Regions from separate parts of the Bacillus sp. NPDC093026 genome, predicted to be linked through region 2. Evidence: riboswitches for the same ligand, from Rfam matches in the RefSeq annotation. Region 2 holds a riboswitch; the other holds the start of a gene.
The links. A riboswitch is a leader RNA that binds a small molecule or an ion and turns the genes downstream of it on or off. The one in region 2 is predicted to bind glycine.
Positions count from the first base shown of each region.

Region 1 (4,435 bases), on a different contig from region 2:
ACATCAGCCTGTAAGCCGTATTTTTCTGCCTGCGCTTTGGCATAATGGGCTTTTTGCACGTTTTGATACGCAATTTCTTTAATACCTGTTTTGCCAAGCGCCGTCATGGCAACAGAAGCTGCTAACGCATTTAATGCCTGATTGGAACAAATATTTGATGTCGCTTTATCTCTTCTAATGTGCTGTTCACGTGCTTGAAGTGTCAGCACAAATCCGCGAACACCATTTTCATCCTCTGTTTGCCCGACCAAACGGCCTGGGACTTTGCGCATTAATTTTTTAGTGACGGCGAAATAACCGCAATGAGGTCCGCCAAATGCAGCTGGAATCCCAAATGGCTGTGCATCACCGACGACAATATCTGCCCCAAGTTTTCCCGGAGGCGTCAGTAAACCAAGTGCAAGCGGATTACTCGATACGATGAATAAACTTTTTCCTTTATGCGCAATCGGTTCAATGTCTTTCAGTGGTTCTACCACACCGAAAAAGTTTGGATATTGCACAAGTACCGCCGCTGTCTCCTCGCAAACAGCCTCTTCTAATGCGGCGAAGTCAGTCTGCCCTTTTACAGCAGGCACTTCGACCACGTCGATATGCTGCCCTTTTGCATATGTTTTCAAAACAGCTCTTGATTCAGGATGAACGGTCTCAGAGACAACGATTTTTTTCTTTCTTGTATGTCCAGCCGCCAGCATTGCCGCTTCAGCTAATGCCGTTCCGCCATCATACATGGAGGAGTTGGCAAGATCCATTCCAGTGAGTTCGGCGATCATTGTTTGAAACTCAAAGATGGCCTGCAATTCACCTTGAGAAATCTCCGGCTGATATGGCGTATACGCTGTATAAAATTCAGAACGTGAGATCACATGATCCACTATGACGGGCTGATAATGATCATACACACCAGCACCAAGAAAAGATGCATACGACACGGTATCCTTGTTCTTTGCAGCAAGACGAGATAACTCCCTCTCAAGTTCTGTCTCAGATGCTGCCTGTCTAATGTTGTATGATCCTTTAAATCTCACCTTTTCTGGGATATCTGAAAAAAGCTCGTCAATCGACTGGACGCCGATGACATCCAGCATTTCTTTTTGATCTTGCTCTGTTTGCGGCAAATACCTGTGCTTCATCCTCTATTCCCCCTCGTTATTTGGCTCTTTTATAAAATGGTGTTGCGACGATTTTTGCTTTCAAACGCTTTTTACGAATTTGCACTTCAACTTCTTTCCCAAGCTGAGCAAAGGATGTTTGAATCAAGGCAAGTCCTACATTTTTCTTTAAGGTTGGAGATTGTGTGCCCGTTGTCACAAAACCAATTTGTTCGTCTCCTGAAAAGACCGGATAGTCTGTCCGCGGAATTCCTTTATCTATCATTTCGATCCCGACAAGCTTTCGCTTCGTTCCCTCTTCTTTTTGCTTTTTGAGCACGTCTTTCCCGATAAAATCTGTTTCTTTATCTATTTTCACAGCAAAACCAATCCCGCCTTCTAAAGGAGAAATTTCCTTTGTCAACTCTTGACCATAAAGAGGCAGCTTCGCTTCAAATCTTAAGGTGTCACGTGCACCGAGCCCGCACGGTATTAACCCTTTAGGATGGCCCGCTTCTAATAAAGCCGACCAAATGTGAACTGCATCTTCTGACTGGCAGTAGATTTCAAAGCCGTCTTCTCCTGTGTAGCCAGTTCTTGAGACAAGCACTTTTTTGTTAGCAACTGTCGCTTGTAATTGAAACGTAAATGGTTTCAATGATGTCACACTTTCATCTGAAACTTCCTTAATAATGTCAGCAGCAAGAGGCCCCTGCAATGCTAACAAGGCGATTTGATCAGAGACGTTTTGAATAGACACGTCACTTTCATTCTGGTGTTTCAACAACCAGTCAACATCTTTTTCAATATTTGATGCATTAATAACAAGCAAATAGTTGTTTTTTTCTTTTTGATAGACGAGCAGGTCATCCACCGTCCCGCCATTTTCATAACACATAGCTGTATACAGTGCCTTGCCGTCTGTCAGTTTAGACAAATCATTGGTTAATAATCTTTGTAAAAAATGAAAAGCATCATTCCCTTTTACTTCAACCTCTCCCATGTGAGAGACATCAAAAAGCCCTGCTTTTGTTCTGACAGCTTCATGTTCTTCTTTAATGGAAGAAAATTGGACAGGTAATTCCCAGCCCCCGAAGTCAATGGTCTTTGCGCCAAACATTTCATACACATGAAAAAGCGGTGTTCGTTTCAACATCAATCGTTTCCCCCTTTTTTTACAGTGCGAAACACAAGCTGAATTTTCAGAAAAATTACAGCAAAAAAGGACAGAGAGCTCCCTTTTATCAAAAAGAAGTCTCTGTCCTTGCACCTGAAAGTTTACAGCACAGCATCATTGTGCGTTTTCCCCTTTGGTGGTTTGCTAAAGCAATGAGCAAACACTCTCCAGAGTTGCGTCCGGTAAGAGTACTTTTGCCTGAGAGATTCACTGAACCATTTCAGCTTGCTCCTTCGGCGCCTGCCAGTGCTGAATAACCGCCAAGTCTCTCCCCATACCATCATCCGCTCATATTCTTCATATTAATTGGACATACTATCAAAATGAGTGACTGATTTTCTAGATCACTTAACAACATCCTACCATTAGAAACGGATAGAGAGCAATATAAAAATCATTAACATTTTTAAAATAATTATTCACTATCGTTCGCTTTTATCGTTATATGCAGACTTTTAAAGTCCTCTTAAAAAATGAAGCGTTTAAAAACAGAACAATTTCTTCATTACTTGATAGAAAGGTAGGCATTTACATTGAATATTCAAACGATTTTTGACCAAGAATGGACAAATGAATTTCAACATCGTCTTGCAAATGACGGTCCCTGGGCGAACTGGGACATGTATCGGTTGGCTGCGCAAGTTCAAAAAGTCACTGCGATTGACTCGTTCGAGGGCTTGCAGGCACCTGCACATCTGCCCGCCTTCACCCCTTTAAAGCACCAGCTTGAAGTAGCTAGAAGAGTTGTAGAAGAAATGAACGGAAAAGCCATTTTAGCAGATGAAGTTGGACTTGGAAAAACTGTTGAAGCAGGACTAATTATAAAAGAATATATGATTCGAGGGCTTGCCAAGAAAATTCTCATTCTCGTACCCGCTTCTCTTGTTTCTCAATGGGTACAAGAGCTTCGGACGAAATTTTATATTGATGCTGTCGAACAGAAAAAAAGCTATGTCTGGGAGCAATGTGACGTCGTTGTTTCTTCGATTGATACAGCGAAAAGAGAGCCGCATCGCAATACGATTTTATCAATCGCCTACGATATGGTCATTATCGATGAAGCACATAAGTTGAAAAACAACAAAACGAAAAATTATGAGTTTGTGAGAAATTTAAACAAGAAATTCTGCCTTCTGCTGACAGCCACGCCAATCCATAATCGAATTGGAGAAATTTTTAATCTTGTATCCCTTCTGAAGCCTGGTCATCTAGGAAATGAACACCAATTTAAAGATGTATTTGCAAAAAAAGACTTGCAGCTTGAAGATCATGATCGGTTAAAACAGCTAGTCAATAAAGTGATGATTCGTAACCGAAGACAGGACACGGGCATCGAGTGGTCAAAGCGGCATGTCAAGACGATTTCCATTGATTTCTCCCCAACAGAGCAAGCGTTATACGATGAAATTTGCAAGCTGAAAGAGAACCCGTCTTATACGAAACACATGTTTTCCATTATGACCTTGGAACGAGAATGTTGCTCAAGCCGTGAGGCCGTCTATATGACGATTAAAAAAATGCAGGAAGAAGAAAAACACATTCTAGGATCTTCTGCCATGGCGCAAATCATGGAGAAAATCAACCAAGTCGAGCAAAACTCAAAAGCACTAGAAGTGGTAAAACTCATTCAGCAGCTTAATGAGAAGGTCATTATCTTTACTGAATACCGCGCTACACAAATTTATTTACAATGGTTTCTGCAACAAAATGGGATCAGCTCTGTTCCTTTTAGAGGTGGTTTTAAACGGAGTAAGAAAGACTGGATGAAAGATTTATTTAGAGAGCGTGCTCAAGTATTAATTGCGACAGAAGCAGGCGGTGAGGGAATCAACCTTCAGTTTTGTAACCAGATCATCAATTATGATCTCCCATGGAACCCTATGCGCTTAGAACAGCGAATTGGGCGTATCCACCGCCTTGGGCAAAAGCGAGATGTCCACATTTATAATATGGCAACGAATGGAACAGTCGAGGAGCATATTTTGAAGCTTCTTTATGAAAAAATCCAACTGTTTGAAAACGTCATTGGAGATTTAGACGATATTTTAACACGTATTGATATTAAAGAGGCAGAAACGGAACTTCATCACATTTTATATCAAGCCCAATCTGACGGGGACATGAAAAAGAAATTAAGCCAATTTGCTTCCTACTTATCAAAAGTACA
Region 1 is NZ_JBIVPN010000003.1:97,258-101,692, reverse strand. Features, by position in the region: gene gcvPA (aminomethyl-transferring glycine dehydrogenase subunit GcvPA) at 1-1,133, opposite strand, end outside; gene gcvT (glycine cleavage system aminomethyltransferase GcvT) at 1,150-2,247, opposite strand; glycine riboswitch at 2,348-2,441, opposite strand; glycine riboswitch at 2,445-2,552, opposite strand; gene ACIQCE_RS09495 (DEAD/DEAH box helicase) at 2,802-4,435, shown strand, end outside.
Region 1: another riboswitch for glycine. It lies ahead of gcvT (glycine cleavage system aminomethyltransferase GcvT); the one in region 2 lies ahead of ACIQCE_RS05300 (amino acid permease).

Region 2 (4,435 bases):
GTCGACCTGAGAAAAAGAGAGCAATCAATTTCCCGATTCCAATCGCCGATACAAGCAGGCTGATTTTTTGAATATCAACATGATAGCGTTCTGATAAACTTTCCATATTTGATGCCACAATAATATTGATCATACCTAGCATGAAGTAGTTTAAATACATACCAAGCGACGATTTAATATAAGAATTCTTCATGTTCCCACTCCTATATTTGAAACCCCTTCAGGGTCAAATTCATTTGTATACCCTTTGTCATTTCCTTAATGATAGGTAAGCCCGTCACAACACCCCTTATGTGATGAATGAAAAATTGATGAATATCCATTGCGATGTTCTAATAAGTATATCGTTATACTAAAAATAAAAATAATAACAATGAATATGAAAAGATGGAGATGATTAACTTGATCAGGGTCAGCCATCTACATAAAGTTTATATGAAAAATAGGTATAACGATATACCGAAAGAAGCAATGAGATTAATATACTCCTGCGTTGAAAATGTGTCAAGTTTATGACTTTGTGATTTAACTTGTTCAATGAAAAAAGGAGAATTGATCAGCAATTCTCCTTATCGTCAGGAAGTAGATGTCTCTCTAATATGAAGTTGTGGCTTTAGGATTAATCGTTGTAACTCTTCATCTTGTTCGTTCATTTTGTTGTATAAAAGCTGAGCGGCTTTTACCCCGATGGATTTTGGAAATGACGAGACGGTCGTAAGTGGCGGGTGATACATCTCTGCTTCAGGGATATTGTCAAAGCCAACGACATCTATATCTTCACCTGGTTTCATTCCACGTGATGTAAGTTCCTGAATGACACCGAAAGCAACTAAGTCACTGAAGCAAAAAATAGCAGTTGGCGGCTCGGGCTGATCCAGCACTTCTCCAAGTGATATCTTCCCGCCTTCACGAGTAGGCTCGATGTCAATAATGAGAGAGTCGTCGATGTCAAGTTGAGCCTCATCATGGGCTCTTTGAAAGCCTTTCATTCGCTCAATCCAAGTGGATGAGGACTTGATTCCGCCTAAAAAGGCAATGCGTGTATGCCCTTTTTGGAGTAGGTGGTGTACCGCCATCCAAGCGCCTTGTTCATAATCTACTCCGACATAGTCACAATGAACTTCAGCCAGTTCACGGTTGGCAAGTACCTTTGGAATTCGGATATGATTTAACTGCTTCACAGTTCGAGTAGAGCTCTTCGAGGCAGGATTTAAGATGATTCCCCCGACCCGATGCTCCACCATTGTGGAAATGAGCCGTTCCTGCTTATCGACACTGTCAAAGGTTGTACCGAGTAAAACGGTATATCCAAGTGATTCAAGAGTCGTTTGAACCCCTATTAAAAATTCAGAGATGAAAGTGTTTGAAATGTCAGTAACAATGACACCCACTATATTAGAGCTTTTTGATCGCATGTTTGCAGCGACACGGTCATATACGTAGCCTAGTTCCTCCATGGATTGAAGAACTTTTTTTCGAGTGGCTTCAGAGATTCTTGGGTTATTCCGAACAACAAGAGAGGCTGTTGAAGTCGAGACACCAGCATGTCTGGCGACTTCCTGTAATGTGACGCGCTCTTTGTTCAATTTTTTCATTTGAATTCACCAACTTCAATGGATTGCTTGCATTTTTGGTTCATTATCTAGACATAATGATGGATCTATTGTCAAACGGTACGAGTATTCTTTGATATATTATACCTTAATTAGGAGACATTGATGAAGTGAAGTCATATGCTTTGTAAGGGCTCCGGATGAATGATCTTATAAAAAGATTACCATTGACAGCTTTCTTTTAGAGGCGTAAAATATAAAATTATTCAGAAATAGAAACATTTAAAGTAAATATGAAAGCTATGATTGCTGTGGGTCACACTATGGCAGGAGCAGCTTCTGGAGAGACCGCATGCATGTGCGGCGCCGAAGGGTTCACAATCTCAGGCAAAAGGACAGAAGAGTACGGAATATTGTATTTGTGATGCATGGATGATGTCATGTATTGCTTTTCTCTATTTTGCTATTCTTATGACCATGAGATTGGAGCGCATCCAATCTTTTTTTTTATGGGGTTTTTTACAGTTTATTATTTCAATATAAGATCGTGTGTAGGAGGGCGTTGAAGTTGGCACAACAAGAGTTAAAACGAAATTTATCAAATCGACATGTACAATTAATTGCAATCGGTGGAACAATCGGGACAGGATTATTTTTAGGTTCAGGTAAGGCGATTCAATTGGCCGGCCCATCCATTATTTTTGCCTATTTGATTGTAGGGATGGCCATCTTTTTTGTCATGAGGGCACTTGGGGAATTACTTTTATCCAAGGCAGGCTATCAATCTTTAACCGATATAGCGGAGGATTATCTTGGTCCATGGGCTTCCTTTGTGACAGGGTGGACATACTGGTTCTGTTGGATTATGACAGCGATGGCGGATGTGATTGCTGTCGGTGTTTATGTGCAGTATTGGTTTAACATTCCCCAATGGATTCCTGCATTCATTTGTTTGCTGATTTTACTGGGATTTAATTTATTGACGGTGAAGCTTTTTGGAGAAATGGAATTTTGGTTTGCATTAATTAAAGTAATGACAATTCTATTGTTAATCAGCGTTGGGATTGTGTTATTAATCATTGGTTTTCAAACAAATGCTGGACCTGTGACTGTCATAAACCTTTGGTCACATGGCGGGCTGTTTCCAAATGGCATAACTGGTTTCTTATTGTCATTCCAGATGGTGGTCTTTGCCTATGTGGGAGTGGAGCTTGTCGGGGTTTCCGCAGCAGAAACAGCGAATCCACACAAAAATATTCCGTCAGCCATTAATAAGATTCCATTGAGAATTTTATTTTTCTATGTTGGCGCAATCTTTGTTTTATTATGTATCAATTCATGGATAGAGCTGAATGCATCAGAAAGCCCATTTGTCAAAACCTTTGGACTTATTGGCATTCCAGTAGCAGCAGGGCTCATTAATTTTGTCGTACTCACCTCTGCGGCTTCAGCTTGTAATAGCGGTATGTTTTCTACGAGCCGAATTTTGTATCATTTAAGTCATCAAAAGCAAGGGCCATCTTTATTTGGTCGATTGAATCATCACGCAGTTCCAAGCAATGCATTATTTGTCTCAACCCTCGTTGTCTCTGTCGGGGCTCTTTTAAGCAAGTTGATTCCAGAACAAGCCTTTGGGGTTGTAACGACGATCAGCGCAATTTGTTTCATTTGGGTTTGGAGTATTATTTTAATTTGTCATCTTAAATATAAAAAAACACGTCCACAGCTTCACGCCGCATCTACCTTTAAAGCACCATTCACACCATTTGTGAATATATGTGTTCTTGTGCTATTTGCAGCGATTCTCTTAATCATGCTATTTGCTGACGCCACACGACCAGCTCTGCTATTGACGCCCATATGGTTTGCATTCTTATTTTTAATGTATGCATGGAAGAAACGTTGTGCTTCATGACATAGTTGATAAAAAAGCACAGCCTTTTCCTAAATAAAGGCTATCCTTTTCGAAAATGAACGCTTTCTAATTTTAAGTAAGTATTGCGCATTTAGTATGATGAGGACGAGCCTAGTAACCATGATCGAAAAGAGCTGAGAAGGGTTCGCTCCAATTGAATACACAATGAGAATTAACACGGCATTGGTCAAAAGATTATTCATCGCTTGATATGTGGAAAAAAATTCTTCAAGCATCACATGCCTTTTGCCTTCATCAGAAAATGGCGAGTCATTTTCTGGCATCATCTTTGTCTGATACACTTGGTAGTTTTCGATTAGGATAGACTAATTTCAGCACAAACAAATGAGGTGATGATAAATAGAAGGGTGAGCCATCATTCTTGTTGAGTAATGATCGAGATACCGATGTGACTGTATTTGCTAACGTCAAATCACTAAATGTTTAATATTGCTTCGCTTCAAGTTCATCTTTCTCATCACCAGAAAGTGAGAGAGATACTTTTTTTCAAACGTGAAATAGCCAAGAGGTAGTATTTGATGAGAATAAAAGTCATACCGGCGATAACAAGGGTTGATTCAAATGCAATATCCAGAAGAAGTGCCATCTCTAATTTGGCTGCTAACAAACCTAATAGCATTTTGAATATGAATATAGCTTTACTGTGATTTCGTCCTTCTCGAATAGAAAAATATGTTCAATGGGTTCCTGAAAAATACGTGAAAGTTTAACAGCAAGCAAGAGAGACGGCATTAATTCGTTTCGTTCCATTAAGCTAATCGTCTGACGAGAAACCTTTGCACGCTTTGCAAGCTCAGTTCATCTCGTGCACGCAACTCTTTTAGTCGAGTTTTCATCATGTCACCTCAAATTTTGATCTGAATCTGTTTTGCTTGTAAAGTATCATATTTTTTTTGACAATTAATTGTCAAAAAGAGCATCTTTATTCAAAAGGTGAACAATGATA
Region 2 is NZ_JBIVPN010000002.1:78,106-82,540, forward strand. Features, by position in the region: gene ACIQCE_RS05290 (MFS transporter) at 1-193, opposite strand, end outside; gene ACIQCE_RS05295 (LacI family DNA-binding transcriptional regulator) at 576-1,595, opposite strand; glycine riboswitch at 1,883-1,962, shown strand; gene ACIQCE_RS05300 (amino acid permease) at 2,122-3,468, shown strand; gene ACIQCE_RS16370 (hypothetical protein) at 3,498-3,755, opposite strand; partial or broken gene ACIQCE_RS05305 (helix-turn-helix transcriptional regulator) at 4,099-4,325, opposite strand.